One region of the Paenibacillus sp. 37 genome, then DNA from elsewhere that is predicted to be linked to it. Evidence: riboswitches for the same ligand, from Rfam matches in the RefSeq annotation. Region 1 holds a riboswitch; each other region holds the start of a gene.
What was found. A riboswitch is a leader RNA that binds a small molecule or an ion and turns the genes downstream of it on or off. The one in region 1 is predicted to bind thiamine pyrophosphate.
Positions count from the first base shown of each region.

Region 2: it holds a riboswitch for thiamine pyrophosphate, as region 1 does, so the genes downstream of both, F0220_RS02510 (ABC transporter substrate-binding protein) here and F0220_RS17740 (thiamine phosphate synthase) in region 1, are expected to answer to the same signal.
Region 3: it holds a riboswitch for thiamine pyrophosphate, as region 1 does, so the genes downstream of both, tenA (thiaminase II) here and F0220_RS17740 (thiamine phosphate synthase) in region 1, are expected to answer to the same signal.
Region 4: it holds a riboswitch for thiamine pyrophosphate, as region 1 does, so the genes downstream of both, thiC (phosphomethylpyrimidine synthase ThiC) here and F0220_RS17740 (thiamine phosphate synthase) in region 1, are expected to answer to the same signal.

Region 1 covers NZ_CP043761.1:4,144,433-4,152,260, reverse strand. Annotated here, with positions in the region: gene F0220_RS17755 (hypothetical protein) at 1-284, shown strand, start outside; gene F0220_RS17750 (hypothetical protein) at 271-1,254, shown strand; gene F0220_RS17745 (ABC-F family ATP-binding cassette domain-containing protein) at 1,393-2,943, shown strand; TPP riboswitch at 3,019-3,128, shown strand; gene F0220_RS17740 (thiamine phosphate synthase) at 3,354-4,016, shown strand; gene thiO (glycine oxidase ThiO) at 4,034-5,206, shown strand; gene thiS (sulfur carrier protein ThiS) at 5,203-5,406, shown strand; gene F0220_RS17725 (thiazole synthase) at 5,409-6,176, shown strand; gene F0220_RS17720 (ThiF family adenylyltransferase) at 6,173-7,228, shown strand; gene F0220_RS17715 (response regulator transcription factor) at 7,348-7,828, shown strand, end outside.
Region 2 covers NZ_CP043761.1:510,235-518,062, reverse strand. Annotated here, with positions in the region: gene F0220_RS02520 (DUF2798 domain-containing protein) at 101-601, opposite strand; gene F0220_RS02515 (phospholipase D-like domain-containing protein) at 781-2,181, opposite strand; TPP riboswitch at 2,616-2,728, shown strand; gene F0220_RS02510 (ABC transporter substrate-binding protein) at 2,936-3,976, shown strand; gene F0220_RS02505 (MTH1187 family thiamine-binding protein) at 4,201-4,491, shown strand; gene F0220_RS02500 (ABC transporter permease) at 4,491-5,249, shown strand; gene F0220_RS02495 (ABC transporter ATP-binding protein) at 5,287-6,195, shown strand; gene F0220_RS02490 (TatD family hydrolase) at 6,277-7,107, shown strand; gene nfsA (oxygen-insensitive NADPH nitroreductase) at 7,430-7,828, opposite strand, start outside.
Region 3 covers NZ_CP043761.1:3,732,053-3,739,880, forward strand. Annotated here, with positions in the region: gene F0220_RS15990 (ABC-F family ATP-binding cassette domain-containing protein) at 1-890, shown strand, start outside; gene F0220_RS32505 (hypothetical protein) at 961-1,344, opposite strand; gene F0220_RS16000 (endo-1,4-beta-xylanase) at 1,832-4,504, shown strand; TPP riboswitch at 4,712-4,809, shown strand; gene tenA (thiaminase II) at 4,922-5,584, shown strand; gene F0220_RS16010 (CD3324 family protein) at 5,917-6,183, shown strand; gene F0220_RS16015 (nucleotidyltransferase domain-containing protein) at 6,340-7,422, shown strand; gene F0220_RS32510 (hypothetical protein) at 7,624-7,770, shown strand.
Region 4 covers NZ_CP043761.1:759,198-767,025, forward strand. Annotated here, with positions in the region: gene F0220_RS03555 (Fe-Mn family superoxide dismutase) at 1-339, opposite strand, end outside; gene F0220_RS03560 (alpha/beta hydrolase) at 488-1,513, opposite strand; gene F0220_RS03565 (IclR family transcriptional regulator) at 1,873-2,616, shown strand; TPP riboswitch at 2,764-2,877, shown strand; gene thiC (phosphomethylpyrimidine synthase ThiC) at 3,300-5,084, shown strand; gene F0220_RS03575 (hypothetical protein) at 5,446-6,222, opposite strand; gene F0220_RS03580 (aspartate/glutamate racemase family protein) at 6,452-7,141, opposite strand; gene F0220_RS32380 (hypothetical protein) at 7,321-7,488, opposite strand.

The DNA of each region.
Region 1 (7,828 bases):
CGGACCCGATGGACAATAACAGTTTTAACGGGACCTATGAGGTAGTGCAGGATGGATATTATGCAGCTCAGATTCGAGAAAGACTATTCCCATCCTCAGGGGTGATACCGGTTGATGATCCCGGCCGAAGATATACGATGATGACAGGGGATTTTTTCACCGTGACGCTCCAGAATACAAATCGTACACCTTCCATGCTCATTCGTGAATGGTTGAGTGGCACGGCTCAGGCTTCAGCAGTATTTGTAACATACGGAGGTATGGTCCTCAATGAAGATTACTGAGCTATCCATTGTATTTGTGCTGATCTTCTTCCCGCTCTTCTGGATCATCTCACTCCATACCCAAGATGCCGAAGAGGCTCAATATCTTGGCCAACGATACAGATCTGCACTTCAAACTGCAGTCATGGATGCAGGTGCAGTCATGCATCAGAATGAGAAACAAAATGATGAAGCAGGTTATGATTCAACCAAGTTTGTTAAAGCGGACAAGGAGCTTGCCTTGTTGACATTTACGCAGACGATGGCTTTGAATATGGGGATTCAGGATGATCCCGCAGCTATTCGAAACATGTTTAATTACATTCCTGCCGTGGTTATTCTGGATTATGATGGATATTATATGTTGTCCACAGAAACAGAGATGACGGGTCACCGTGAAGATTCTTTCAGGCAAGTGTGGAGTCCCAAGAAACCTTATACATATTCAGATTCTGATGGTAACAGTATTAACTTTACAATGGACGACTACGTACATGCTTTTGACGCAAGCGCAGGGAAATGGATTGAGGGATTCCAAAAAGAACTGGCTTCAACCACACAGATTCCTTTAATTCAGAATACCAGCGTATTTGAGCAAGTTAGACAAAGCCGGATTGTGACTACTGTTCAGGGTGATCTGGCTGATGTGATTAACCGCCATAATGAGTTTGCCAGAAAGAACGGTATTTCCTATACGTTTACGATGCCCCTGATTGCGCAGGAAGATTGGTACAACTCCATTAACGATACAGGGATTATGGCCTTTGTCCAAGGTATAGGTGTGGGTGACCAGAAGATCAACAATTACGCAATTGGTGGAGGCAGACTTGTGAAGAAAACCGCCATCGTAGGTGGGGTAGATCCTTTAACGGGTATCAAGTACTACTATCCCTCCACATGTGGTAATGGTTACCGTGCTGAAGAGGTGTTTACAGACGCAAGACAAGCAGCTACACAGGGCTATTTCGAATATAAATGCTCTAATCGTTAGGGTAGCCTGCATGACAAAATCATGTAAGAGGTTCCTGAACTGTTTACATTACTTTCAGAAAAGACGGGACCTGTGCTAGAATAGGGTTTCGGAACAATAACAAAAGTAATGTCTAATAGATAGGAGCAACCTCATCTTATGAGTTTATTGTCAGTAGAGAACGTAAGTCACAATTTTGGAGATCGCACGTTATTTAAAAATGTATCGTTTCGTTTACTTGCCGGAGAGCGCGTAGGACTTGTTGGTGCCAATGGTGTGGGTAAATCAACATTAATGAACATCCTTACCGGTAAATTGCTTAAAGATAGTGGAAAAGTGGAATGGACACCTAAGGTCCGTTATGGATATCTGGATCAGCACACGAAGCTTACGCCAGGCAAAACCATTCGTGACGTCCTTAAGGATGCATTCCTTCCGTTGCTTGAATTGGAAAAAGAAATGATGAATATTACGGACCAGATGGCAGATGCAGATCCAGATAAGCTGGAGCAGTTGCTGGAAGAGATGGGCGATATTCAGGAACAACTGGAACAGGGCGACTTTTATCTGATTGACGTAAAAGTGGAAGAGATGGCCAATGGTCTTGGTTTGTCCGCAATTGGTCTTGATCGAGATGTCGCAGCTCTAAGTGGTGGACAACGTACCAAGGTGCTTCTTGCCAAGCTTTTGCTCGAGAAACCTACAGCGCTTTTGCTGGATGAGCCGACCAACTATCTGGATGTAGAACACATTGAATGGTTGTCACGTTACCTGAAGGACTACCCGCACGCGTTCCTCTTAATCTCCCATGACACGGAATTCATGAATGAAGTCGTAAATGTCATTTATCATTTGGAATTTGCCAAATTAACGAGATATGCAGCGAACTATAACAAGTTCCTCGAGATGGCTGATATGAATAAAGCCCAGCATATTGATGCATACGAGAAGCAGCAAGAGTACATCAAGAAACAGGAAGATTTCATTCAGCGTAACAAGGCACGTGCTTCAACTTCAGGTCGAGCGAAGAGCCGGGAGAAACAGCTGGACAGAATTGAACGTATTGATCGTCCGGATGAAGCAGCTAAACCAACGTTCAAATTCAAGGATGCCCGCGCGAGCAGCAAAACGGTCTTTGAGGGCATTGATTTTGAAATTGGATATACGTATCCTTTGCTGCCCAAAATGACGATGACAATTGAACGTGGTGAGAAAATTGCCATCGTAGGTTGTAATGGTGTGGGTAAATCGACACTGCTGAAAACTATCCTAGGCAAAATATCTCCACTCAGTGGAAAGACCTTTTTGGGAGATTATCTCGAAACGGCCTATTTTGAGCAGGAAGTTCGTGCTGGAAATATCACGCCTATCGAGGACGTCTGGAATGAGTTTTCACATTTGACCCAGAATGAGGTCCGGGGTCATCTCGCTCGCTGTGGGTTGAAAAATGAGCACATTACCCGTCCGCTTAACATGCTGAGTGGTGGAGAACAAGCCAAGGTTCGTTTATGCAAACTTTTGATGCGTGAAAGCAACTGGATTTTATTCGATGAGCCGACAAACCATCTCGATGTCACAGCCAAAGCGGAGTTGCAGCGTGCTTTGCAAGAATTCAAGGGAACGGTGTTACTTGTATCTCATGAACCTGATTTCTACGAGGGTTGGGTTACCAAAACATGGAATGTCGAAGAATGGTCTGAGAAAAACTAGAAGATTCAAGACCATGTTTAACAGAAATGACGGTGACAAAAAAATCCGTCTATGGTAACATAGGCTACAACTTCATATGAACACTAGGGGGGCCGCACGATGCGGCTGAGATGGAAGAATGCGATTCCGGACCCTTTGCACCTGATCTGGATCATACCAGCGTAGGGAAGTGGCGAGCGCGTTTCAGTGAATGACGTGAGCAACGGCAATTCGAAAGGATTTCAACCGTCTGCTTAACGAATTGAAACATGCAGTTGCGTGTATAACGTTAAGGCTATAAGGTCTATAGCTTTATTACACGAAATGAACTGTATGCTTCAGTCAGTCATCTGGTCCTATAATTAACACGCAGCCACTCCCCTACGGGAGTGGCTTTTTTGTGTTTTCATAGCATTCACGCCTGGAAGGAGATGAACAGTACGGTAATTTCTCATGAACGTGTACACGGATCATTTGAACTGCATGTTGTATCTACGGGTGTAGGGAATCAAGCATCTTTTGTAAAAGCTGCAAAGGACGTTTGGCCATGGGTGGACTACATCCATATACGAGAGAAACAACTCTCATGGCAACAAAAGATCGGTTGGGCTGAAAGTCTGCGTGGTGTTGGCGTTCCATCTTGTCGCATCGTTATCAATGGTTCAGAACTGCCACCACAGAATGACATCTATGGCGGTGTACATTGGGGGCAAGAGGCTATACGTAACTACAACCCTGCTGTTATAAGCAATGTCCAGCGAATTCGTCTGGGTGTATCTGTTCATTCAATCGATGAGGCAAAAATCGCTGAAGAACGGGGAGCCGATTACCTTTTCTTCGGGCATGTCTACTCAACCAACAGTAAGCCTGATCTTGAACCAAGAGGATTATATGCTCTGGCTGAAGTGTGCTCTGGTGTCTCCATTCCTGTCATGGGGATTGGGGGAATCAAACCGGGAAACATTCACGCTATTCGCTCTGCAGGCGCACAGGGAGTTGCTGTGATCTCGAATGTATGGGCGAGCGTTTCCCCGGATCGGGCGGCTGCATTATTAAGGCAGGGTATCGTTGCTACAGAAGGTCTGAGCCGCTGAATCAAGGAGATGAGAGGATGAAAAAGATCATTACTGATAGACCGGATAAGATTCATGCAGAAACGATTATTGTAGGCGGAGGCGTTGTTGGATGTGCCATCGCATATGAGCTTGCTTCCCGTGGACAGGATGTGCTGTTGCTGGAGCGTTCGGCGATTGCAGGAGGCACTTCTTGCGCGGCGGCTGGAATGCTGGCGGCAGATAGTGAGGATTTTGCTCATCCTTTGATGGCTAAGCTCGCCAGGCAGAGTAGACAGTTACTTATCGAACAACAGGTGCTAATGGCTACACTCAGTGAGGTAGAGACTGGCCTGCAACGCCAGGGATTCCTAACTCCTTTTCGTTCATACAGTGAATTAAGTAGGTATAAGGACAATCGGAAGTCTGCGTTGTCTGCTTCTACTGATGAGGTATGGTGGGATCGTTCCGTTGTGCAACAGGAGGCATCATGGCTCAACAGAGATACGTATGGAGCCTATTACAGACCTTACGAGAGTGAAATTCTTCCAATCCATCTAACGAAGGCATACGCCGAATCCGCTCAAGCATTGGGAGCACGGGTTATGGAGGACATACAGGATATACGTGTGCAAGCAAACGAACACGGCGTTCAGGGGATCACCACATCGATCGGTGAGATGAAATGCAAACATGTCATTATAGCGGCTGGATTACAGAGTGAAGAGTTGATGAGACATGTAAATCTGAGCTTGCCTGTGTGGTCGGTGAAAGGTGAAATAGCTGCCGTTCAGTTCTCAGATGAACATGCAGGGTACAGACCTGACAGAACGGTTTATGCAGAGGATATCTATATTGTTCCCAAAGCCAATGGCGAAGTTTGGCTTGGGGCAACCAGTCTGCCAGGCAGAACGGATTTGAACGTTTCTGTACAGGGTGTTCAAAAGCTGCTAACAGCGGCTACCCACTGGGTGCCTGGGATGAAGGAAGCGCAATTTATACGAGCGTGGGCAGGCGTAAGACCAGCAACTCCAGATGGATTGCCTTATATAGGTGCTTGCAAGAGTATACCCGGGCTGTTCGCCGCCTTTGGGCATTACCGCAACGGTATCTTGCTTAGTGCGATAACAGGCAGGCTTATCGCTGAGTTGCTCGCTGGCAAAATCTCAGAAGAACTCGGAATTGAGGCGCTGAGTCCGGAGCGATTGAACAGAAAGGGAGTGGTGCAGTGAATATCATCGTTAATGGTCAACGGATGGAGATTGAAGACAGATTGAATCGTGTGGATAAACTGCTTAAATCTTTTGATCTGCAAGTCAAGACTGTAGTTGTAGAGCTGAACAAGCATATTTTAACCCGTGAGTATCATGAAACGACGGCATTAAGAGAAGGCGATCGAATTGAGATTGTACATTTTGTAGGAGGCGGTTGATGATGTTGAACATTGGTAAATATACGTTTGAGTCCAGATTGTTGCTCGGAACAGGCAAGTTTTCGGATCTGGAAGTGCAAAGTCAGGCTGTGGAAGCATCTGAAACGGAAGTTTTGACTTTTGCTGTTCGTCGTCTGAATTTGGAGGAACGTAATCAGAAGCATTTCCTGGATACGTTGGATCTGGACAAATACACACTTCTTCCGAATACGGCAGGGGCTTCCACTGCGGAAGAGGCGGTGCGGATTGCCGAGCTTGCGCGGGCTTCAGGACTTTGTGATATGATAAAAGTTGAAGTCATCGGAGATGGAATGACGTTACTCCCAGATCCAATTGAAACGTACAAGGCTTGCGAAATTTTGCTTGAAAATGGCTTCACGGTATTGCCTTATATTTCAGATGATGTCATTCTGGCCAAAAGGCTACAATTGCTTGGCGTACATGCTGTAATGCCTGGCGCTTCTCCCATCGGAGCTGGCAGAGGCATTATCAATCCCTATAACCTTGAGATCATCATTGAGCAGGCCGTTGTGCCTGTGATTGTGGATGCAGGGTTGCGCTCCCCAAAAGATGCTGCTTATGCGATGGAACTTGGTGCAGATGGCGTATTGTTAAATACAGCCGTATCCGGATCAGGGGATCCAGTGAGCATGGCTAAAGCGATGCGATTGGGGGTAGAAGCGGGTAGACTGGCATATGAGGCAGGCATGATTCCAGTAAAGCGTTATGCAGCAGCCAGTAGTCCGGTGGAAGGAATGGTTCATACATGACAGATCAATTAACATCTTCATCCTCAGAACAGGCCGATCGTTATTCCAGACAGGAACGGTACGCGCCACTTGGCAAGGAAGGCCAGGCCAGATTAAAGGGCAGCAGAGTTTTAATTGTAGGGGCTGGCGCACTCGGAACAGGAATTGCAGAAACGTTAGTTCGTTCAGGAGTCGGACACTTAACGATTGTGGATCGTGATTATGTGGAGTGGAGTAACCTGCAGCGGCAGCAATTATATGTAGAACAGGACGCGCTTGAGCGGATACCGAAGGCAATGGCGGCGGAAAAACGTTTATCTGCCATTAATTCCACGGTTCATGTGGAAGGGAAAGTTTTGGACGTCAGAGTAGATGAATTGGAAGAACTCGTTCAGCATACCGACTTGATCATGGATGCAACGGATAACTTTGATACCCGACTACTCATTAACGACATGGCACAGAAGCACCGTGTTCCCTGGATTTATGGTGGATGCGTAGGTAGTTACGGTATTACCTATACATTTATGCCTGGAGATACGCCATGTTTAAATTGTTTGCTGGGTGAAGTCCCTCTGGGTGGAGATACCTGTGATACGTCTGGCATCATACCTCAAGCAGTACAGATGGTAACGGCGAATCAGACCGCAGAGGCGATGAAGTTACTTAGCGGCAATGCAAATGCATTGAGACGTAAGTTATTGTCATTTGACGTGTGGAGGAACGAATACATATCCATTAATGTGGATGGTGCGAAAAAGCAAAACTGTCCTTCCTGCGGCACTTCAGCAACGTATCCATATCTTTCTGCGTCCAATCTGGAGAAAACCGATGTGTTGTGTGGCAGGGACACCGTTCAGATCCGACCTGCACGGCGTATGAATCTGGATCTTCAACATACAGCGGATCGTCTGAACAGGCTTCAAGAAGGAAAAGTGGAATCCAATCCGTTTCTGGTTTCTTTTACAACAGGAGTCCATAGAATGGTCATTTTCCAAGATGGACGTGTCCTCGTACACGGAACAAAAGACACAGCTGAAGCACGTACGCTCGTCCATCGTTACTTTGGTTAAAGCAAGAAAGAAGCAAAGTCTGTTCCCTTGAGGGAATGGACTTTTTCATTTTACGGCATGCTATCTGTACCAACCATTGGTACGAGCAGTGGGGATAGAGACAGGCCGGGTGAAAAAGAGTGAAAACAGCCATTTTGCTGATTGGAGCAGGAGAGCGGGTCAGCCTTATTCAGGATGTTTTATGTAGCGAAGGGTATGAAGTGCAACGAATGGAGTGGTCTGAACTAAACCAATCCGTCGAGCCTTCGTTGCTGCATATTAACCTGATCATCCTGGTAGACCGGGAAGAGGGGAAGGAACATTGTGGCCAGGCTCAGAAATTAGAGTTAAAACGATGGATAGATAAAGGTCAAGTTATACCTCTACTGGTTATCACGTCTAACGCATCTCCTCAATTCATCGTGGAGTGGCTGGATTACGGAGCTAATGACGTGATGGAGGAACCCATTCACTTGAACGTGATGCTTGCCAGAATACGAAACTTATTGCGTGTTTTTGCGAATGCATCACCAGAGGGTGAAGAAGTAATTGTAGTCCATGATCTTAAAGTGAATTTGCGTTCGAGGCGGGTAAATCGTGCGGGGGAATACCTGACATTAA
Region 2 (7,828 bases), 3.4 Mb from region 1:
AAGTATCCTATCTTTGCCTCAGATCACCTTTCATTACAGGTGAGAATACGATCTATTCATTTGCACAAGATTGCCCAGGAAATACTTTAAGCCATCGGAATTACACACTTTTGTTAACAGCAGGCATTACAGGCCCGTTGCCCTTGATGAATTTACCGAATACATATCGTACGAGCGGCCCCAGAATAATTAATTGATAGGGAAGCGCGAGGCTGAAATTACGAGTAATTGTATGAAGGTACGTACCAAGTAAGGATACCCCAATTAATTGGTCCGCAAGATACGCTGAAATCATTCCGTACAAGGACATGATCAGAACCATGCCAAGTACCATGAAAAATGACATGACCAGCACACCAAGGATCTTGTTGGACTTGTCAAAAGGTAAGGAAAATGCAATTTTTCTCGCTACTGGGCCAACAATGAAGGACTCCACCAGAAAAGCGATGACAAAACACAATATGAATTGAAACAGTATTTCAAGCGGGGACATCTTGCCGAGTAGCCCACTGTGCCATAGATTGAAGAACATCATGACCAAGACCATTCCTGTACACATCATTAATCCGAAAAAAATTTGTTCCTTCTTGCTTGTTGGCAATTCTCTCATCCTCTCTGTTTACCTTCGTAATTATAGAGATGAGTAAACCCTCCACATAAGTGAACATTCCGTGAACAAATCTGATTTTCTTCCCGTGTGATGAATTGCAGGTTGACGCGAGAAACGCAAGTTTCGATGAAGCGGAGAAAAATTCAACCTCAATAGAATGCAGTTTTTATCTACAACATAAATTTCCAGAGAAAAGACAGTTTGGATAACGCTGTGATTGCCATTCGTTTGAAAACAGAGCCTTTCTGATTCGTAGATTCTGCTGGATGCTCACCTTTAACCGCAAGTGTACTATGTGCACGTTTGATATCCATAGCCTCTGTTAGTTGGTCGGCGAATGCAGAACCAGAAATGACCACAGCAGATTCAGTATTGAGGAAGGCAGATCTGGGATCAAAATTATACGAACCAACCATGCTGAGGTAATCATCCATGACAAATGATTTGCCGTGTATGGAATAAGGGCCTTCGTATTCATATATGGCCAGACTGGTATCAAGCAACCGTTTTTTAGAGCTTAAGTATCCCGCGAAAGCCAAAGGGTTAGGGGTCTGTTGGATTGAATTCGTCAGCATGACCCATTCTGTTTCTGGATTCATCGACAGATGTACGGCTTTCTCCATTTTCTTGGTAGGAATGGCATATGGCGTCTGAAGGTACACTTTCGACTTTGCTTGATTGGCGAAATGAACAAATGTTCTCCACATGATCGGGTCTTTATACAGCCTTTTAATTGGATTGTGAATGAAAGCAACGTGGTCGGAATGAAGCGCTCCTCGAACCCATTCCTTTGGCAACACTTTAACAAAAGGATCGTTCTGAGCCTGAGCTTTTTGATATAACTCAGCTAGTTGAGAAAGCTCTTTTAGCCCCTTTGCATGATGCTGACGTTTTGCATGTTTTTCTGGTTTGGTGAATGGATGGTTCCATAACTGATCTATATATTGTTTCATTTCAACAACCGTGCTGTTCGTATTATCGTTTGTATTGTAAACAAGGACATCCCGATCGAATACATAGTCTTTTGGGGGTTGCGATGCCATGTATTTATCACCAATATTTTGGCCGCCAATAATGCCATATGTGTTGTCGACAAGAAGGATCTTGTCATGCATACGGTTATGCCATGTCCATGGCATAAATAGGTGGAGTGGTTCATAATATCTTAATTCCACATTGGGGTGAGCTGCAATGGCATCTGGAATATTACGCAACTCTCCGCGCATGCTGTGAAAAATCCCGTCTAAAATGATTCGAACATGAACACCCCGATCAGCTGCATCGAATAACGCAGCAAAAAAGAGTTGAGATGTTTTTCCTTTTTGGATGGAGTAATACGCCAGGTCGATGCTTGTTTTCGCCTCTCGAATGGTCTGGATTCTCACCTGACCCGATTGAAAGCCGTCCTCCAGGAGCATTACGCGATCTGTTGTACTTCCTTCTGTTAACGTTTTTTGCATATCCGTATTTTCAATAGTCGATGGAGACGGAACCAAAAATAAAAGGTAAGCCGTGAAAAAAACGTAGACACTATAGGACAAAATAATTGCGATTATGGTTTTAAGGATCATTCAGTACTCCCCCACTTGTATGTAAAAGTATTTATTTGTATAGCAGTACTATCTCCTTTTGTATCTAAATTATGTTGTTTAAATTACTCAAGCTGCACCGCTCAAGGTCAAACGAGCAAAAGCTGATCACTGAAATAGGGAAAGCAGCCCTTATGCGACGAGATATCAAACATCGGATTTGATCTAAGTATTTGTTGGGAGCCCTCCAGATCTTCAGCACTTAGGCTATGACCCACTATCCGGTGCTTTTACACTCAGCCAGATTTCCTTATATGATTCGCAATGATAATTATTGAAAATAACACATCTAAACAGGCTGATATACATCTGTATAAAGGCCTGTTTGATAAGTTCATATCTGTCCCCATCCAGTTCCTGACTGGACACGAATGGGCCTCTGGCCTATAATTACACCTAGTAATGCCCGTAACTTCATAGTTTCCCAGGGGAGTCGGAATTGGCCGGCTGAGAGTGTATCCCACCAAGATACTAACCCTTAGACCTGATCTGGATCATGCCAGCGTAGGAATCGGAGTATATCGAAATGGCACAGCCCTCTGGCTGAACGCCACCTCTCTAACGCCTGCACGCGTCCCGGATTACGGGACGCTTTTTTTGTTTTATTTATCGAAACAAAAATAAGTCATCCAGATCCAACTGGTATAAATCTGTCGATTTATGCAAGATGATTGGATATGAAGCCAAGGAGTACCCCGTGCCAATCGGCCGGACATACCGAAGGAGAGAATCACAGATGAAATGGCGTAAAACAATGGGACTGTTGCTCTTATGTGTACTACTGGTGACCGTGGCCGCATGTGGCGGTAAAGAAGCTGCCCCGGCAGAACAGAACGGCAACACGAATACGGAGAGCAGCAACGAAGGTGACAACGCAGCCCTCAAGGATATTAAAGTCGTACTCGACTGGACACCAAATACGAATCATACCGGCTTATATGCAGCTGTAGATCAAGGTTTTTATAAGGCCGAAGGCTTGAATGTGGAGATTGTCCAGCCAGGTGCCGGCGGCGCAGATACGATGGTTGCCTCGAATGAAGTGCCTTTTGGCGTAAGTTATCAGGAAAGTGTAACTCAAGCCCGTACACAAGGTGTTCCACTCGTCTCCATCGCAGCAGTTATTCAGCATAATACATCCGGGTTCGCTGCTCCGGCGGATCGGAATATCAAGTCACCGAAAGATTTTGAAGGGAAAACCTATGGCGGTTGGGGTTCGCCTGTGGAAGAAGCCGTGATGCAATCCATTATGGAAGGCGACGGAGCCGATGTATCCAAAGTAAAAAACATTAACATGGGTGACGCTGACTTTTTCACCGCAGTGAAACGGGATATTGATTTCGCGTGGATTTTCTACGCCTGGACGGGGATTGAAGCTGAACTGCGCGGAGAACCGATCGACATGTTATATGTGAAGGATTATTCAGATGCACTGGATTACTACACGCCTGTTCTCGTAACAAACGAGCAGACGATTCAGAACGACCCTGAGTTGGTGAAAGCATTCCTGAAAGCCACTTCAGAAGGATATCAATACGCAATTGATCATCCCGAAGACGCAGCGAATATTCTGATCAAGGCCGTCCCGGATCTGGATAAAGACTTGGTCCTGGCAAGCCAGAAATGGCTTAGTCCAAAGTACACGGATGACGCCCCGCGCTGGGGAGAACAGAAACAGGAAGTATGGCAGAACTACACCGACTGGATGTTTAGCAAAAAACTGCTGGATGAACAGGTCGACGTGAGCAAAGCATATACGAACGCGTTTTTACCCCAATAAAATATCTCATATAAAACGAACTTAATATTTACACGAGGACGGAGAGGACAGAAATAACGTGAAAAAGCGAAGCGGTCGCCTTTATCACCGGATTTTCCCTTTAGAGAAAGGGAATCAAAAAAATCTGGGGATAACAGCGATTGGAAGGTTATTCTGTCATCGAAGTGGCAAGTGTAACCGTCATTAGTTCATTTTATATATCACGAAAGGAGCCGTGATCTCTCATGGCAAGCACACTACTTAGCATTCAGGTTATTCCGAAAACGCCTAATGGCGAGAACTCATATCCTTATGTAGATCGCGCCATTGAAGTTATTCAGCAATCTGGCCTGAAATATCAGGTGAACCCGCTCGACACCACGATGGAGGGGGAACTGGAGGAACTGCTGGAGGTTGTCCGCAAAATGCACGAAGTACTCGTCGAGGCTGGCAGCCCAAGCATCATCTCCCAGATCAAAATCGCCCATAGCCCTACTGGCTTCAGCATGGATACCCTGACGGAGAAGTACCGCTAATGAATGCCTATTTCAAAAGTGTATGGCCGCCCATTGTGGCGGTTATTCTCTTTATAGCGATATGGCAGGGAGCTGTCTCCCTGTTCCATATTGAAAAATGGATGCTGCCAGCACCGTCTGATATCGCCCGCGAAGCGGCATCCCAGGCTGATCGGCTTGGCATGCACGCTTCCGCAACCATTCAGTTAACGCTTATCGGATTCGCCGCCGGCACAGCGGTTGGATTACTGATCGCGATGGTGCTGCATTTGGTTCCTTTTCTCAAGTCAGCCCTGTATCCATTACTTATTCTTAGTCAAAATATTCCGACCATCGCGCTCGCGCCGCTCCTGTTAATCTGGTTCGGATTCGGGCTGTTGCCCAAGCTGATTACCATCATCCTCGTCTGCTTCTTCCCCGTTGCAGTGGCAGCCATGGACGGCTTGACCCGTACAGATGCAGCGATGATGAACTATATGCGCATGGCTGGTGCGAAACGTCATCATATCTTCTGGAAGCTGGAGCTTCCCCATGCGCTGCCATCCGTGTTCTCCGGTGTCAAAATCGCTGCTACCTATAGCGTAATGGGTGCCATTATCGCCGAATGGATCGGTGCAGATAAGGGTATTGGTTATTATATGATGCTGCAAAAGTCGGCTTATCGTACGGACCGCCTATTCGTGGCGATCATGATTATTGTCGCGCTCAGCTTGCTGCTCTTCCTGTTCATTGCCCTTCTGGAGAAGCTGCTCGTGCGCTGGCGGCCACAGAAGCGGTAGTAAAGCAAGTAATCTGTAATTAGGAAGTGATGACCATATGAATCGGCAACAGGACGAACATGTCCAGCCTGAACGGGGAGCACGCGCATTGGAACCAAAGCACGGTGAAAAACTTCACTCGGCTAATCCTGGTCTACCGACAAATACGACTGCTGCTACGGTTCCACCTGCACTGGATGTCGTGGATGTTCATGCATCATTCCGTGAACGGCGGAGCAGGTTACCGGTTCTGAACGGCCTATCCCTGACTGTGGAGCAAGGCGAGTTTGTTGCTATCGTTGGGCCATCCGGCTGTGGCAAAAGCACCCTGTTCCATATCATCGGCGGTCTTCTGAAGCCACAGGAAGGGCGAGTGTTCATGGACGATCATGATGTAACGGGCCAACGTGGCAAGATCAGTTATATGCCACAACAGCCTGCTCTTTTCCCTTGGCGGACCATTGAAGACAATGTACTGCTTGCTGGAGAAGTAGCTTCAAGCGCTCCCCCTCGGACCGAAGCACTTGCAGAAGCTCGTAAGTGGTTAAGCAGCGTGGGTCTTGCCGGGTTCGAGCAGGCATACCCTCATATGCTGTCGGGCGGAATGCAGCAGCGTGCTGCATTCCTGCGCGCCCTGCTCAGTCCGCAGGAACTGATGCTGCTGGACGAACCCTTCAGCGCGCTGGATGCACTGACACGTAGCGACATGCAGCGCTGGCTGCTCGATATCTGGGAACAGAACCGCCGCTCGGTGCTGTTCATCACCCATAATATCGAAGAAGCATTGCTGCTTGCAGATCGGGTCTATGTGTTATCCAACCGACCTGCAACAGTGTTGCACGAGGTACATGTTCCTTTTGATCGCCCCAGACGAGAAGAAATTACGGAGGAATCTGCTTTTCTGGAGCGTAAACGGCAGATTGCACAGTGGATGAGAGAAGAGCAGCAGAAAGCCCGCCTATCATAATAGCGCGGGTTTTTAAGTTATTATTTCCCTTTAATGGGTGATCCACCATAAGAAATTCTGCGTAACATAGTTAGAATATAAATGACCACAAGGAGGAATTCCCTCGTGCATTCTCAAGCTTTTGCACCATTAATTGATGCTCATATTCACTTCGACCAGTATACCCCTGACGAACAACGCGAGATGCTGTTATCTTTCCCGTCTCACCAGGTCGAAGCAGTCATTGCCGTGTCCATGAATCTCGCTTCTGCCCAAGCCAATCTGGAGCTTGCCGAACAACATCCACGCACCATCTATCCGGCCTTCGGTTTTCATCCAGAACAGGAACTGCCTTCCGTTGCAGAAATGGACCTGTTCTTCCAATGGATCGAAGAGCATATTGGACAAGCTACAGCCATCGGAGAAGTTGGCCTTCCCTATTACAATCGTCAGGAAGCGGAGCAGGCAGGACAGCGCTTCGATCAGAGCGGGTATATCAAGCTGCTTGAACGGTTCATCCAACTCGCGAAAAAGCATAACAAACCACTTGTCCTTCATGCAGTATACGATGATGCGGATATTGTCTGTGATCTGCTGGAGCAATATCAATTCCGACGTGCTCATTTCCACTGGTTCAAGGGTTCTCGCCAAACCGTAAGGCGCATAGCGGACAACGGTTATTTCATTTCCTTCACACCGGATATTGTCTATGAAGAAGAGATTCGTGAACTCGCCCGGCGATATCCTTCAGAACAAGTGATGGCCGAGACCGACGGACCTTGGCCCTTCGAAGGGCCGTTTCAGGGACGAATGACACACCCTGCCATGACCAGACAAGTCATTCAGGCATGGAGTGAGATCACCGGCATGGGAACCGAACGGGCCGCCCGTCTCTTTCATCAGAACACAAAGCGTTTCTATGGATTAACTTGAGTCAACATTATTGTAGAAGCAAGCAAACTCGCTTACTCTGCCAGCACAGCACAAAGAAGCCAGTCGACTTTTCCCCGACTGACTTCTAATTTACCGTATATATCAGTTGAACAAAATTTTTACACAAGAATGTAGAGGACAGAAATAACCTGAGGAAGCAGGGCGTTCGCCTAAAAGCTTTCTGAAAGAAAGCTTCATCGGAAGCATCGGCTATCACTAGATTTTCACCTTTACAAAAATTGAATCAAAAAATCTAGGGATAACAGCGATCGGAAGGTTGTTCTGTCATCGGAATGGCAAGTGTAACTACCTTCCGTTCAAATTAACGCTTCAAGAATCCTTTGCCTTCCAGGAACGGTCTCACTTGCAATCTTGTCGGCTCAGTCAAGCGCTTCGCCATCAGTTCGGACCATGGGGTCGTTCTTTCTCCATTGGTCCGTTCTTTCATGTACGCGGTTGTGGTCTCATCATACTGCGCAACACCTTGGAGGCTCTGCTCGGCATTATATCGATTATGATGCAGGACTGCATCCAGCGGCAGACGTGGGCGAATTCCCGTTTCCTGATCTGCAACACCAATACACATGCCGTACACCGGATATACGCCTTCAGGTAATCCTAACAGCTCAGCGACTTCTTCAATCCGAGTACGAAGCCCGCCGATATATACGATTCCGAAGCCAAGGGATTCGGCTGCAAGAGCGGCATTCTGGGAAGCCAA
Region 3 (7,828 bases), 410 kb from region 1:
CCTCCAGAGGCAGAGCGTTAAAAGCCAGAGTCAAGTTTCAAGAGAGATTGGAAGCACGTCGAATAAAAGAGCCATTTGTCGATATCAAACAGCCAAATATCCGTTTTGGAATTGATAAGGAAATGGAAGACACCGTTGTGGTTAACGTCAATAACTATAGCGTTTCCTTTGACGAGTTGCTTTTGGAAAATGTGAACTTTGAGATCAAATCAACAGATAAAGTAGCCCTGATCGGTCCTAACGGTACCGGGAAAACGACTTTACTCCGAGAAATCTTCAAAAATAATCAGGATTTCATTGAAATCAATACTGATGTTAACGTGGCTTATTTATCTCAGGTTCAAGGCGAAATGCTAAAAGATTCGAATACCATACTAAATGAATTCATAGATGCTGGTTTTCAAACTTATGACGAGATTAGATCGTATCTTCCAAACTATGGCTTTGAAGGAGAAATCCTTGATCAAAAGATTGAATCGTTATCTGGCGGAGAAAAAAACATGCTTCAATTGGCTAAAGTTTCTGCCAGTCAAGCCAACGTATTGCTCCTAGACGAACCGACAAGCCATCTGGACATCTATACACAAATTGCTTTGGAGAAAGCAATTGAAGACTACAAAGGTGCGATTATCATGATTTCTCATGATTTCTATTCTGTTGTAAATGGTATGGATTATGTTTTAATTATCGAGGACAAAACGATTAGTAAAATGAGTATAGAAGAATTCAGACAGATGATTTATGCGAGTCATTTTGATGAAAACTATCTAGAAAATGAACAAAAGAAAAAGTCTGTCGAAATGAAAATTGAATTGGCTTTAAAAGATACTAATTTTGAACTTGCAAAGAGTTTGGTTGATGAACTAGAAGAGCTGATTAAGTTGCTTTAGACAAGGTGAATATTGCATAAATCTAAATCCCCCTGAATGTGGATTACTCCTCATTCAGGGGGATTTACTTCTAGAAACAGCTAAACGAGCTGATTCGCTGCAGATCAATGCCGGTGTATAGCCAGAAGAAGCCATTCCAACGGAAGCCAGCCACCGAATTTCTACCTACAAATACCGGGTACATCCAGAAGCCGGGACCACGATCCGGCCAAATATATGTGTAGCGAAACAGACAGCCGGATATGGCTCTTGGATCTACCGCATATAACGAAGCGGGTTGCTGTGGAATGAATGATGGTGGCGGTCCGGTGGGTGCCTGCACGCCTTGTGGTCCGCCGCCTCCACCCCCGGGGAACGATGGCGGACCAGGAAATCCGCCGGGTCCTCCTGGTCCTCCGGGACCCCCAGGTCCGCCAAAGCCTCCACCAGGTCCAAAAGGAGGTAAAAATGTCATATCACATCACTCCTGTTCATTAGTCTAATGTATTGTATGTAGGCAATTGAGCAGGGGAATGGGTGGAAGCCTATAGAAGGCCGCTAAAAATCAAGTCGAATCAAGTAAATTAAATTGCAGAAAAATGTCGAATAAAGTGATTGCTAACTAATTTATTATAACGAATTGAATATTAGCAGTGTTTGGCTGTTACTAGTAAAGCAGGCATGACCAAAATGATTTTGCATTTACCTTATGTGAGTAGGGGAAGGCATATCGTTTTGGTCTTTTTTATATCCAAATCGGATTCAGGCAAAAATAACGGACCAAAGCAAAAACAGAGTTGGATTTCCAGCTTCCTAAACTCACACGAGATTACCAAATGATAACTTTTTATTATAATTATTGGAAATTTGTTATGTGTAAGCGCTATCCAAAGAACTATAATCTATTTATCTGGATGTTAATCCGTTCAGAATAATTAGATCAAATCTAGAGGAGGAATTGTATGAAACGGTTAGGTCGATGGAATATAACAGCCTTGGTTCTTGTGCTGGTACTCGCCATGCTTCCATTTTCGAATGTCTCACATGCAGCCAAGGCAGTTACGGAAGTGGAGGGAGGTCATTTGAGCACAAACTTTGAAGACGGTACACTTCAGGGATGGACTCCACGTACAGGTAACGAAAGGCTGACAGTGACACAACAGGAAGCACACGAAGGTCAGTCCAGTATGCTGGTCGCCAACCGTGAGCGTTCCTATCATGGACCGATGTTATCGATGAAGGATCTGCTTAAGCGTAACCAAGAGTACGAAATTGCGGCATATGTAAGACTTACCCAGGAGCCCACCACGGATCAAACACTACAGCTCACCACATATAAAAAAACAACTGCCGAAAGCTGGAACCCGATCGGCAGCGTGAAGATTGCCAAAACAGAATGGAATACATGGCACAAGATCACCGGAAAATTTCAGTATAGCGATGATCCCACTGAATTGAATTTGTTCATCGAAACACCCTACATCTCTGAAGATAGCGTAGATACGTTATCGTTCTATGTGGATGATGTATCATTTACTCTGGCCGAGCAACTGGAGATCGAAGAAGGGATTCAGTCTCTGGAGGACCTGTATCAAGATGATTTCCCCATTGGTGCAGCGGTGTATCGCTGGCAGTTGGAAGGCGCATATGGTCAACTGCTCACAAAACACTTTAACAGCTTGACCGCAACCTATGAGATGAAACCGAAGTACATGTCTCCTTCCGAAGGTGTTTATGAGTTCGAGGCAGCCGATCAATATGTTCAGTTCGCCGAGGAACATGGTATGGGCGTACGCGCACATGCGTTGTTGTGGCATATTGATGCTGCAGAGTGGATGTTCAAGGATCCTCAGGGTAACCCTGCGAGTCGAGAATTAATACTTGCCCGGATTCAGGATTACGTTGAAACCGTCATGACCCGATACAAAGGTAAGATCTATGCCTGGGATGTGGTAAACGAGGCGATTGCGGATAGCAATGGTGATGCCAACGGTTTACGTAAAAGTCCCTTTTATGAACTAATCGGTCCGGATTACATTGAGAAAACCTATGAATTCGCCCGTGCAGCCGATCCGGATGCCAAATTATACTACAACGAATACTTCACGGAAATCCCTGAGAAAAGAGAGCATATGTATCGGTTGGTCAAACGACTGAAAGAGAAAGGGCTCATTGATGGTGTGGGTTTGCAATCCCACTATAACCTGGAATCCCCGCCCATCAAGGAAATTGAAAAAACGATCAACATGTTCGCCGAACTTGGATTGGATATTCAGATCACGGAACTGGATGTGGATAGCGGAATTCCATTTGGTGAAGAGATGTCCGATGAAGTTGCGGTAAAGCAGGCGTATCGATATAAGGAACTGTTGGATTTGTACAAAAAACACAAAGATCACATTTCTTCAGTTACCTTATGGGGACTCCAAGATGAGAAGTCTTACAACAACCAGGCTATGCTGTTTGATTCAGCCCTGAAGGCCAAAAAAGCATACTGGGGACTCGTGGATGAATCCAGCTTGCCTGTGTTGACACAGAGAGCCGTCTCACTTTCGGGTAAACCGGATATCAAAAAACAGTCACAAGATCCGCTCTGGAACAAAGCGGTGTCTACTCCACTGAAGGGTGATTCTTCAGGATCAGCTAGTTTCCGCACCTTATGGGATCAAAGTAACCTATATATCCTTGTGGATGTTCAGGATGCGAAGGCAGACGTGAATGACAGAGTAGAACTCTTTGTTGATCTCAATAATGGCAAGACCACCTCATATGAAGCAGATGACCGACACGTAATCATTAAGCGGTCGGGTAAAGCTGAGGGCGCGGAGCAACGTTCATATCGTGTACGTGAGACAAAAGCCGGATATCAGGTTGAATTGTCCATTCCATGGGGTGGTATCCAAGTCGGATCAGAATATGAAGCCGGCTTGGATATCCGTGTGACTGATGGCGGTGCAAGTGGGACACAACCTTATAATCCACTGTACTGGAATGATCGAACACAATCACAGGAGCAAGATACAAGCAAATACGGCGTGATTCAACTTGCTCCTATGCCCAAATCAGCACAAGCTGTGCAAGGGATTGTTCAGATTGATGGGAAGAAAGACGCCCTATGGAATAAGGCTGTACCATTTGAAGTAAAACGGTTGAACCAGAGCGAAGGTGCAGAGGCAGTGGCTCGCGCAATGTGGTCAGGTGAGTATCTATACCTGCTGATCGACGTCACTGATCCAAACATCATTACAGACAGCATTAACCCATGGGATCAGGATTCGGTTGAGATTTTCCTGGACGAGAATCACCAGCGCACACCGTATTTTCAATATGATGATGCCCAGTTCAGAATCAGTGCAGACAATGTGGGAACCTTTGCAGGGGGGGCCTCACCCGGACGCCTTGTAAGTGCTGTGAAGAAAACAAATCAAGGATATCTCGTAGAAGCCAGAATCCAATTACATTCACTGACACCCAAAGCAGGAAATGTTCTCGGTTTCGAGCTTCAAATTAATGACAACCAGGGCGGAGGTAAGCAGAACGTAGCCAAGTGGAATGATATGACCAATGAGAGCTGGAGAAACACTTCCCAGTACGGAATAATCACTTTTGTTGGAAAGAACAAACTCGGGCATTAAACCATCGGCAGTAATTGCAAGAATAGAAACCATCATAACAGTGGCTAAAACTCAACCATTGTTGTGATGGTTTTCATCGTTTACATAAGTCACCGAAGGGTGATAAGGGGCGATACAATCTGCCTTGACTATATTTAACAGCCCTTGATATACTAAATGGATGTTATTTTCTCTTTTATGGGGATAAGAAAGTTATCAACTACATACAACCGTTTGCGAGGGAGCCTTAACCGGCTGAGAGGGTGTTAAACCGACCTTACCTGATTTGGATAATGCCAACGTAGGGATGCAACGATGAAACGCTGACTTGGGTAGCTCATGCGAACCCCCTTGTTTTAGTGTATTTGTCTGCGAAACATCCATAGGATGTTTCGTTTTTTTGTTTTTAAATACGTACATTATGAATTGGAGGAACATATGTTGACTATTTCAGAGAGACTGTATCAGGCAGCACAGCCCGTGTGGAAGGAATGTCTCGAGCATCCCTTTGTTAAAGGAATCGGAGATGGTTCCTTACCGGTCGAACAATTTCGTTATTATTTGCTGCAAGACTACTTGTACCTGTATGATTATGCCCGTGTATTTGCACTAGGTATCGTCAAGTCGCACGATCCCAAATTGATGCAGTTTTTTAGTAAAAACGTAGATAACATCTTGAATGGCGAAATGAAAATTCATCGTTCTTATATGGAGCGATTAGGAATTACAGAGGATCATGTTTTTCAGGTAAAACCTGCACTGAAAAATGCAGCTTACACTAACTATATGCTCTCTGTTTCCCATGCGGGTGGCATAGCAGAAGTACTTGTATCCATTCTGGCCTGCTCATGGAGTTATGCAGAGATTGGTCAAGTCCTTGCTCAAAAACCAGGTGCAGCTGAGCATCCTTTTTACGGAGAGTGGATCACAGGATATGCTTCCTCTGAATACAACAACAGCAATCAATCCCTTGTGACGTTAACGGATAAACTATTAGAAGGCTGTAGCGAGGGAACGTACCAACGGATGGAGGATATTTTCGTGATGTGCAGTCGTTTTGAGCTTGATTTTTGGGAGATGTCATGGGGGCTGGAGCCTTGAGTTCAATGTTAGTTAATTCAATTAGAGAGCAGCTAATCAAGATGAGTACAGCGAATAATCAGAACGTGTCAGCCCAAAAAGAGATGATTAAACATTTCAACAACAAGCCCTGATATAATAAGCAAATAGCAACTATCTATTTTCTATGGAGGTGAGGCTATTGAAAACAATCGGGGTAGGGTTCTTACATGCACGGCTCTATGCAAAGCCAGTGAAGGATATGGCAATGCTTTGCATAGAGCCCGGGAATAATCACATTGCCAACGACGAATCGTAATATTCTACTAACTGGCTTTGCACCTTATTGATCTATTAAATAAGGAGTGAGGCCCATGAAATATTCAAAAGCCGAGTCTATTTTTCCGGAAGAATTGTTACGGATCATTCAAGAATACGTTCAAGGGGAATTGGTTTATATCCCAAAACCCAAAGAGGCGCACCTAAAATGGGGCGAGAAAACAGAGAGCAAGAGTAGGGTCTCTGCTCGAAACGCTGAGATCAAATCCTTATTCTGCAATGGAGTCAGGATAGAGGAGTTGGCGGGTCGGTATTTCTTGTCCTGCGAAAGCATAAAGAAAATAGTCTATACAAAGAACTAATGAAATCCGCTATCTCGTCATTTCGACGGTTTAGCGGATTTTGTGCAAAGATGACTTAAATCAACTTATACATAGTAACCGCACCTCTAAATCGATAGACTCAAGTTAAGGTTGTTGTGATGAAGGACGGCCGGATCATACAAAGAGGTGTAACGAATGAACGAAATCATAAAGAAGAAGCTGCTGGACAAAAATGAACTGCTCATTAACATGGTGATTGAACGCGTAAAAAGAGATTTTCTAGAGGATATCGCCATTATTGGGCTTACTGGTTCATTTAGCACCGGTGACTTTCACGAGAAGAGCGATCTTGATTTAGTTATCATAAATAATACAGAAAAGGGATGGGAAATATCCGATTGCTTCATCTTGGATGACGTTGGATATGATATCTATTGCACGCCATGGGATTCAAGAATACAAGAGCAATCCACCTTGGAGAGTTCCAACGTATCCAGCCTAACCGACCTAAAAATACTCTACTATGCAACGCCTGAGGATTTGGAAAAATTGAACGAGTTCCAGCAAAAAGCTCTTGATGCACTTGCGAATCCGATAGGAGAAGCGTGTCTTAATCGGGCAAATAAATGGATCGATCTGGCTAAGCAAGCATACAGCAATACGATGCTTGGTGAAGATATCGGTTCAGTGCGATATGCATCTGCTGGGGTTCTGTACAATCTAGTCAATGCCTTGGTGAGTATGAATAACACGTGCATTAAACGAGGGATCAAGCGATATTTGGAAGAGATACGTTCGTTTCGTTATGTTCCGGATGATCTCGAATCCTTATGCATGTCAATCATCGAAGCTCATACCATTGAAGATATTCGAAAAACATCTTTTAATATGTTGAATAGCGTTACGAGGTTACATAGCACGATGTGTGATAACTTCATTGTTAAACCGGTTCCGACCTTTGATAATCTTGGAGGAACATACGAAGAACTGTGGTGCAACTACCGCAATAAAATTTTGAACAGTGTTACAACGAACGATGCTTCCTACGTCTTTCTTTCGGCCTTTGGAGCACATGAGTATCTTGATGAAATGGCCACGGAGAAAGGCACCAAGAAATATGAACTTATGCAATACTTTGATGCAAGCAATTTACCAGTTATGAAAGAGAAGCTCCTTGAAGTGATGGATGAATATCTAGAAGAGTATGATAAGGTCGGCAGAGAAGTCGAACGTTATACAACCTTTGAGCAACTATATGCCCATTATATGAATCAATGACCTTACGTTCCAGCTAGTAATAAGTCCGGGAATTGAACACAAGGAAAAAATCCTTTTACAATGATTGTCAGTACGTTTATAATACAATCACCACGTAGATTACCCGACAAAAAAAGTGAAATATTGTAATATCTAGCCACACTCGGCTCGTCATATTCTTGAGCCGCTTATTACAACATAATAGATATCGGAGGTATGGTTATGGTCAAGAAGAAAATTTCGACAGCCATCAGTGCAGCTTTAATCGTTTCTATGCTGGCTACTGGCGTGATCGTCGCTATTGAAGGTAAAACAACGTTAGAGGTAGCGAAGTCAGCAGGGGATAAAAAGGTTGAAGTTATTAAATGAAAGCAAGACATTAATTAACCTGTAGCGGGACAAGAACATATTCCAATTAAAGTCGCTA
Region 4 (7,828 bases), 3.4 Mb from region 1:
AGCTTGCACAGCAGCGCTTTGTTCCAGAAGAACATACAGCTGTTTGATGAACTCTCTCGATTGCTGCCGAGCTGCCAGCACAAGTTGATCGATACAACGAACCATGTAGGGAGCAGGTGGATGGGTTGCGGGCAATAGTTGTTTTAAAAGCTGATTGGCTACTCGCTCACTGTTTGCAAAGGTAACCTCCCATTCCTCCAGCAGCTTGACGTATGGGGGCTCCAGATCAGGAACCAGGGCACGGATGACGAGTGTATGTTCTTTCTCTTGCTCTTTCCAGAAACGAATTTCCTCCAATGTCCGCAGAGGCAGCAGGTGACCATATCCATACCAGTTCATCTATGTTGAACCTCCTTCAGATGAAATTCATTGCATGCAGACCGTCTGTTCATGCGTCACAAGAGTATATTCCGCGAGCTTGTTGTCCTATGAGTACAAAAAAAGAGCCCCTGAGGGCTCTGGAAAAAATTCAATGATTAAAATTTGGTTATTGTCCATTATTCGTGTTCTGCACATCGTCACTGCTTGTTTTCGTTACATGACTGAGGAAAGTTGAGACACGACGCAGATATTCCTTTGGATGCTCCCGGAAGATCAACTCATGATGCGCATCCTGGACAATCCATACATCGGAGTACGGATTGGTCTGGTTGGCGGCGAGTTGCTCCGCAATTGGATAAGGTGCCTTCTCGTCCTCTGTACCATGGATGAAGAAAATCGGGAACGGATAATCTTCCTTTTTCACTTCCTGGTATGGAATCTGTTGTAATCCGGTACCATTCAGAACAGGGAACAACAGCTTCATGATCTCCAGTGTAGGCTGACGTGGCAGATCGATCTGGTTGTGAATGTTGTGGTACAGTGTATCTGGCTCCAGCAGGAACGCACTGTCCAGAATCATTGCATCCACTTCCTTCGTAATCAGTCCGGTTTGTAACGCTGTACCGGCACCCATCGAGAAGCCCCAGACAACCAGTTCCTGCGCACCACGTTGCTTGGCGAACTGGATCGCACCGAGCAATTGCTGTGACTCAGCTTTGCCACCTGTTGCTACAGCTTTGTTCACCTGTGAGGCGAAGCCATAATCGAACATGACCACGTTGAACCCAAGTTGATGAGCATAGTGTGCCAGGTCATACATGGGAACCCATGTTTCTTCACGATTGGCACCATAGCCGTGACTGAAAATAATCGTTTTGCTTGCAGCATTGTCAGCAGGTATATACCATCCCTGCATCGTCCGGCTGCCATCTGCTGCCGGGAACGTGATGTCTTCGTACTTCATGTTCTTGGCTTGCATCGGATTGGAGAAGACCGGCGCTACAGTAGGATTGGATAATACCCATGCGATATAACCATGCAGTGCAATAAAACAAAACAGTAGAAAAAATACAACGGAGAGCAGCAGCGCTACGATAATATGTTTGAACCGAATCAGCCTCGGTGATAGGGAAGAGGGCAGATCGGACACTTTTGTTTGCAGCGGGGCTTCGCTCTGGGATGTTGGATACATGAATGCCCCTCCTTTGAAGTTCAGTTGAAGATAACAACGACATGAAAAGAGAATTGCGTCGATTTCAGAGCCTGCTTCAGAGCGATATCTTAATGTAATATATCTTTATCGTATGTTCCAATATAGTCAAAGTCAATTGATTGAGGGCATTTGTTACGCAATTGTTATATAGTTCTTAAGATATATGGGTAACATTACCTTAGTGTGTAAATTACAGGGGATTAAGTCTTATAAAAAGGAAAAATTTACACGTTGGCCTATTTTAATTTTGGCTCTTTTTGGTTTACAGATGAGACCGTTTCTCATATAATTTATGTAACCAAGTTTCATGTGATGAAACATGAGGAGGGCATTATGCCATGGAAGATCGAAAGTTAACCGTCCGGGCTGTGGAACGGGCGCTGGATATATTATTATGTTTTACCACACGCAGTGATCTGGGACTCACCGAAATTGCCAGCCAGATTGGCCTGCACAAAAGTACAGTGCACCGTTTGATGGCTACGCTGGAGGATCGAGGGTTCGTGATCCGCGATGCAGCAACAGAGAAGTACCGACTTGGCATCCGAATCTGGGAGCTGTCAGCTCATATGTCCCGCAGTGATGATCCCGCTATTCTGCTGCTGCCTGCGATGGAGCGACTGAGAGATCGATTGGGGGAGACGGTAAGTCTGTACTTGCGTGATGGGAGTGAAAGGATACGGATTCAAGCTGTGCAAAGTGATCAGGCGATCCGCCGAGTCGCTCCAGTGGGTGTTAGACTCCCGCTGTCTGTGGGCGCTTCCAGCAAAGTTTTGATGGCGTTTGCCACGGACGAGGATCGTGAAGAACTGATGAACGGGCCGGAATGGCCGGTGTTTATTGATCCCGCGGTGTATTTGGCGCAAATGGGAGATATCCGGGATAACGGATATGCGACGAGTTATGAGGAGCGTGAGCCGGGAGCTGCCGCGGTATCTGTACCGATTATGGATCGCCGAGGCAATATTGCAGCTGCTCTCTCGGTCTCAGGGCCTGTCAGCCGACTTTCGCAGGAGACATTGCATGAATACGCACCTGTGTTGAAGGATGCTGCTACGCAGATGGGGCTCATGTTATCCTGATGCTGATGTAAGTTTTTTTCCAAATTGAGTTGGTGTTCTGGAATATAAAGGTTGTTTTTATGTTCCGGTTGCGCTACTCTGTAATGGACTGCCCATCGGGGTCAGCTTCATTGAATATGAACGGCGGCTTATGTATGCCGCAACTTTTAACGTTACTGGGGGAGTCCGAATTGTCCGGACTGAGACGGAATCGCATGAGATTCCGGACCCTTTGCACCTGATCTGGATCATACCAGCGTAGGGAAGTAATCGGCGATATGACCACAACCACCATATGATGTGACCCTTGTAGGGCTCCGTTTAGGAGCCGCATGAAGGTGCATTATTGGTGATGGACATAAAAGTCGGTTCCTTCGGGGACCGGCTTTTTTATATACAGTGAACGGGCGATATAGCACGTACTCCATCGACTTCTTTTTCAATAACCTGCGAAAGTGGGCTTGGATGATGAGAGAGAAGTCACCATAGATCCATGATCTGTGGTAGCCTCCGTTCTGTCGTTAACTGTACATGAATAATGTCTCCCTCTGGTCTGGCGTAGGATCGCTCTTTCTTCTCTGCATTGCGCATGATTTGGGACAGGTACGTAAGCGAGCTAATGACGATACCAACCAAACAAGCGATGAACACTGAGGAGGAGACAATCGAACATGAGTACAGGAAATCAAACGGGACAACAAGCGATGGAACAGGAACATAACGGTCAGCAGGTGGAAAAAGAAACAGGAGCGGCCGGACGGGTTCAGCCCTTTCCGGGCAGCCGCAAAGTCTACATTCAGGGCTCACGGTCGGACATTGCTGTACCGGAGCGTGAGATAGCCCTTCATGACACGAATACTCCCCAAGGGGTGGAGCATAACGAACCGCTGCGTGTCTACGATACGAGCGGCCCCATGACCGATCCCGCATTTCATGCGGATATCCGTGCAGGTCTGCCAGCCCTGCGCACCCGTTGGATCACAGAGCGCGGCGATGTTGAAGCTTATCGGGGCCGTACGGTTAAACCGGAGGATAACGGACTGAAGCCCGGAGGGAAGAGAGCCGGCGCCGAAGAGTACCCCGGATTACGTGGCAAACCGCTGCGGGCACAGCCAGGACGCTGTGTGACCCAGATGCACTACGCGAGACAGGGAGTCATTACGGCAGAGATGGAATTCGCCGCCATTCGTGAGGGCGTGGAACCGGAATTTGTACGTCAGGAGCTGGCGAGTGGACGGGCCATTCTGCCATCCAACATCAATCACCCGGAGAGTGAGCCGATGTTGATCGGTCGTCATTTTCACGTGAAGATCAATGCCAACATAGGGAACTCTGCCGTATCCTCTTCCATCGAGGAAGAGGTGGAGAAGATGACTTGGGCAGTACGCTGGGGATCGGATACCGTGATGGATCTGTCCACAGGCAAAAACATTCATACGACCCGGGAATGGATCATTCGTAATTCTCCTGTGCCGATTGGTACGGTACCGCTGTATCAAGCGCTGGAGAAGGTGAATGGCGAAGCGGAGGCGCTGACCTGGGAGTTGTACCGTGACACACTCATAGAGCAGGCAGAGCAAGGCGTGGACTACTTTACGATTCATGCAGGTGTACTGCTGCGTTATATCCCGATGACGGCCAAACGGATGACAGGCATTGTGTCCCGGGGCGGGTCCATTATGGCAGCATGGTGTCTGGCGCATCATCAGGAGAATTTTTTGTACACTCATTTTGAAGAAATCTGCGAGATTATGAAAAGGTATGATGTGGCGTTTTCGCTGGGAGATGGACTTCGTCCAGGCAGTATCTACGATGCCAATGACGAAGCTCAGATGGCAGAACTGGCTACGCTCGGGGAACTGACGCAGATCGCATGGAAGCATGATGTGCAGGTGATGATCGAAGGCCCGGGTCATGTGCCGATGCACAAGATCAAAGAGAATGTGGATCTACAGATGGAGATCTGTAAAGAAGCACCTTTCTACACACTGGGGCCGCTAACGACCGACATTGCGCCAGGATATGATCACATCACGTCTGCCATTGGGGCAGCCATGATTGGCTGGTTCGGCACGTCGATGCTCTGTTATGTTACGCCAAAAGAACATTTGGGCCTGCCCAACAAGGACGATGTGCGCGAAGGGGTTATCGCCTACAAGATCGCAGCTCATGCCGCCGATCTGGCGAAAGGCCATCCACGTGCTCAACGCCGCGATGACGCATTGTCCAAAGCGCGGTTCGAGTTCCGTTGGCGTGACCAGTTCAACCTGTCACTGGACCCTGAACGTGCGTTGTCCTACCATGATGAGACTCTGCCAGCAGAAGGGGCCAAAGAAGCTCATTTCTGCTCCATGTGCGGACCAAAGTTCTGTAGCATGCGCATTACGCAGGACATTCGTGCCTTTGCCGCTGATAAAGGATTGTCCGAGAATGAGGCTGTAGCTGCCGGGATGCGGGAAAAGGCCGAGGAATATCGGACACGCTCCTAAGGAAGCCAAGTGATGAAGGTTTTTGAAGCTTTAAATTATAAATATTGATTAAAGTTTGGACAAGGCCAAACCCGCTTCACCGTAACTCTTGGATTCAATCCAACTTACGCCAAATCTGAAATAGGATACCTGCGATGACAAACAGCACGCCATCAGAAAGTTTAAGATTACTAGCATGTAGAAGTGCGGAAGAACCCATACCGACTAGGAACAAGATAAGAATATATAAAAATCGCATTAATTTATTCACCTCTCTTTTTGAGTGAAATGTGTAAAAGAGAACGATTGTTATATCGTTCTCTTTTGTGAATTTAAATTTATTCTACCTTTTATTACATAAACATATTTAACAAAGACTTTATTAATAATTAAAATTTTTAAGTGTACCTCTGGAATCATTATCAGCAGAGCCTGAGAAGCTAACCTCTAGAGCTCCAAAACTCAATCCTACACTGCCCGTACCTTTAATGTGGTAGTAATTGGATTGTATTTGAGATAGACCACTTTGATTTCCTTGCTTTTTATGTTCTATTGTAAAGACGGCAGAGGCAACCTGTTCTGTTATAATAATGCCCCCTTTGAGATCAGCATTGAATCCAACACCATTCTCACCAGTATATGAGAAATTACGTCCACTTCCTAAAGTTGTAAACGTAGAGTTTCCGCTATACTTGACTTTATCTTCATAATACCCAGAACCTGGAACTGTTCTCCAAATTTCTTTATCAAAAGAAGCGCCATAAGCATCAGATAAGCGCCAAAAAGGCATTGATTTCCACTTTCCTGTTAATGCAACCATAAACCGCTCACGATTATTAACATTATCAGTTCGAACTATGGTTATATAATAGTCAAATTGATCATCCTTGATATTTCCAAGTGGTCCAACCTCTCCGTTGAATTCAGGTGCTGAGGCTTTTTCATGAGCCACTACTTCAATTGATCCATCTTCTTTCGAAAGACTTTTCTTAAACTCAGGGCTCCAGGATTCTATTACTTCATAAGGAATACCCTGCTTTAATAAAGTTATATCCAATTTCACAGTTTTATTCTCTGCAGAAGCGAAAGCACTGGTAGGAATAAGTAATAGGCATAGACAGCAAACCAACAGTAACTTCGATAAACGCAATAATTTCAATGTAAAACCTCACCCTCTGAGTAATTTGTTAAATTATAACAATCTAAATTTATCATATAACCCTAGGTTTGTACACCTAAATTATGTATATTTAATTATTATTTTAAAAAAATAGGATTAATATGTATTTATGTAAATAATAAATTAAACATAATTATATTTATGCTACTAACTCTTAACAAGATCACAGGAGCACATCCAATTTGTATCAATTAATTGTTTGATGCATCTACTGTCGAGCCACGCCCAAATTCTTCTCCAAATACGTCGCAAGCAATGCCAGCGGGCTATGGATTGGAATACCGCGATCTATTGTGACCTGTGCAGCTGCGGGAGCCATAGACAGTTGGGCTGCCACTACCGTTTTACCCGGATGCTGCTCAGCAATCTGCTGTAATCCCTCACGTACCGCTGTGAGATATCCTTGCTGATCTCCACGCATAATCAACTCAAATGTCCCAGGGATGCACACCGCATCCGTCTGAGATGTCTTGGCAACGTGTAGTTGCCCATTCTCATCCTCTTGCTGTAATGCCTGATTCAACCGTGCCATCGATCCTTCAACGGTTGCCGGGTTGGTGAATGCGATTATGTAATCTCCTGTTACTCGCCGCATCTCCTGCAATAACGGATCATCTATGCCGATCACAGGCACAGGGACCTGTGTGGCTTCCTGCTCCAGTACTGTCGCAAACAGGGTACACGTGACCAGAATGGCATCGGCATGACACTTAGCGATCCATTGGAGCGTCTGGGCTACTTTCTCGTGAATGACGACCTCGGAAAAGTCAGCGTCATGTTTAAGGCGGTCCAGACCTGGATCGACGTAATGGACTAATTCAACTTCATAAGGAGCAAGCGTCTCTTTAATTAAGGCAATGTTGGAATAATGAGCGTGAAAACAACCAATGGTGATCATGTGCTAAGTCCCCTTTTACAGTTCGTATATGTCATGGATCTCGTAGATATTTAAAACCATTATAGAAACATGACTGAGGACTGTACAGTTGTTTATTGCTCAACGCCAATAACCGCCCTTCCGCCAAGCTGCGGAAAGACGGTTGATAAGCGGACTCGAATAGGGTCCGGTGTCCATTTTTATCTAAGGGAAGGAGAAGCATTTTTCTTCGCCATTTTTTGCTGTAGAATTTCATGAAAGGATAGACCTTGAGTGTTCTCATTCTCCTTTTTAGGAGCAGTGGTCGCCGTGTTGCGCGGATATTGGTGATGGTACGGGATCATTTGCTGAATAGGCATGCGGATCATCTTGGTTCCTCCTTTGATGCGTTTTTTCGAATTATGTATTTCGACTGGTTACCATGCCAGGTGCGCATATAGGTACATGTGACTTGTTAGACGAAATAGAAGAGTTTAAAGCGTAATTCCAATTGGATTGTAGTGATTTTACCCGGTTTTAAGGAGATGTAAACGTTTTTAGGGAAATTCAGGAGTAAAGGACCTGATATGAGAGGGTGTACATGGGAAGATCGAATCGGTTGTTATGCGAATAGTCCCAATTTTAAGGAAGTCAATGGTACCCGCATATGAGGCATATTATCTGGTTAAATGATGCAAAGCATGCTAACTAACTTGGTACCATGGTCGG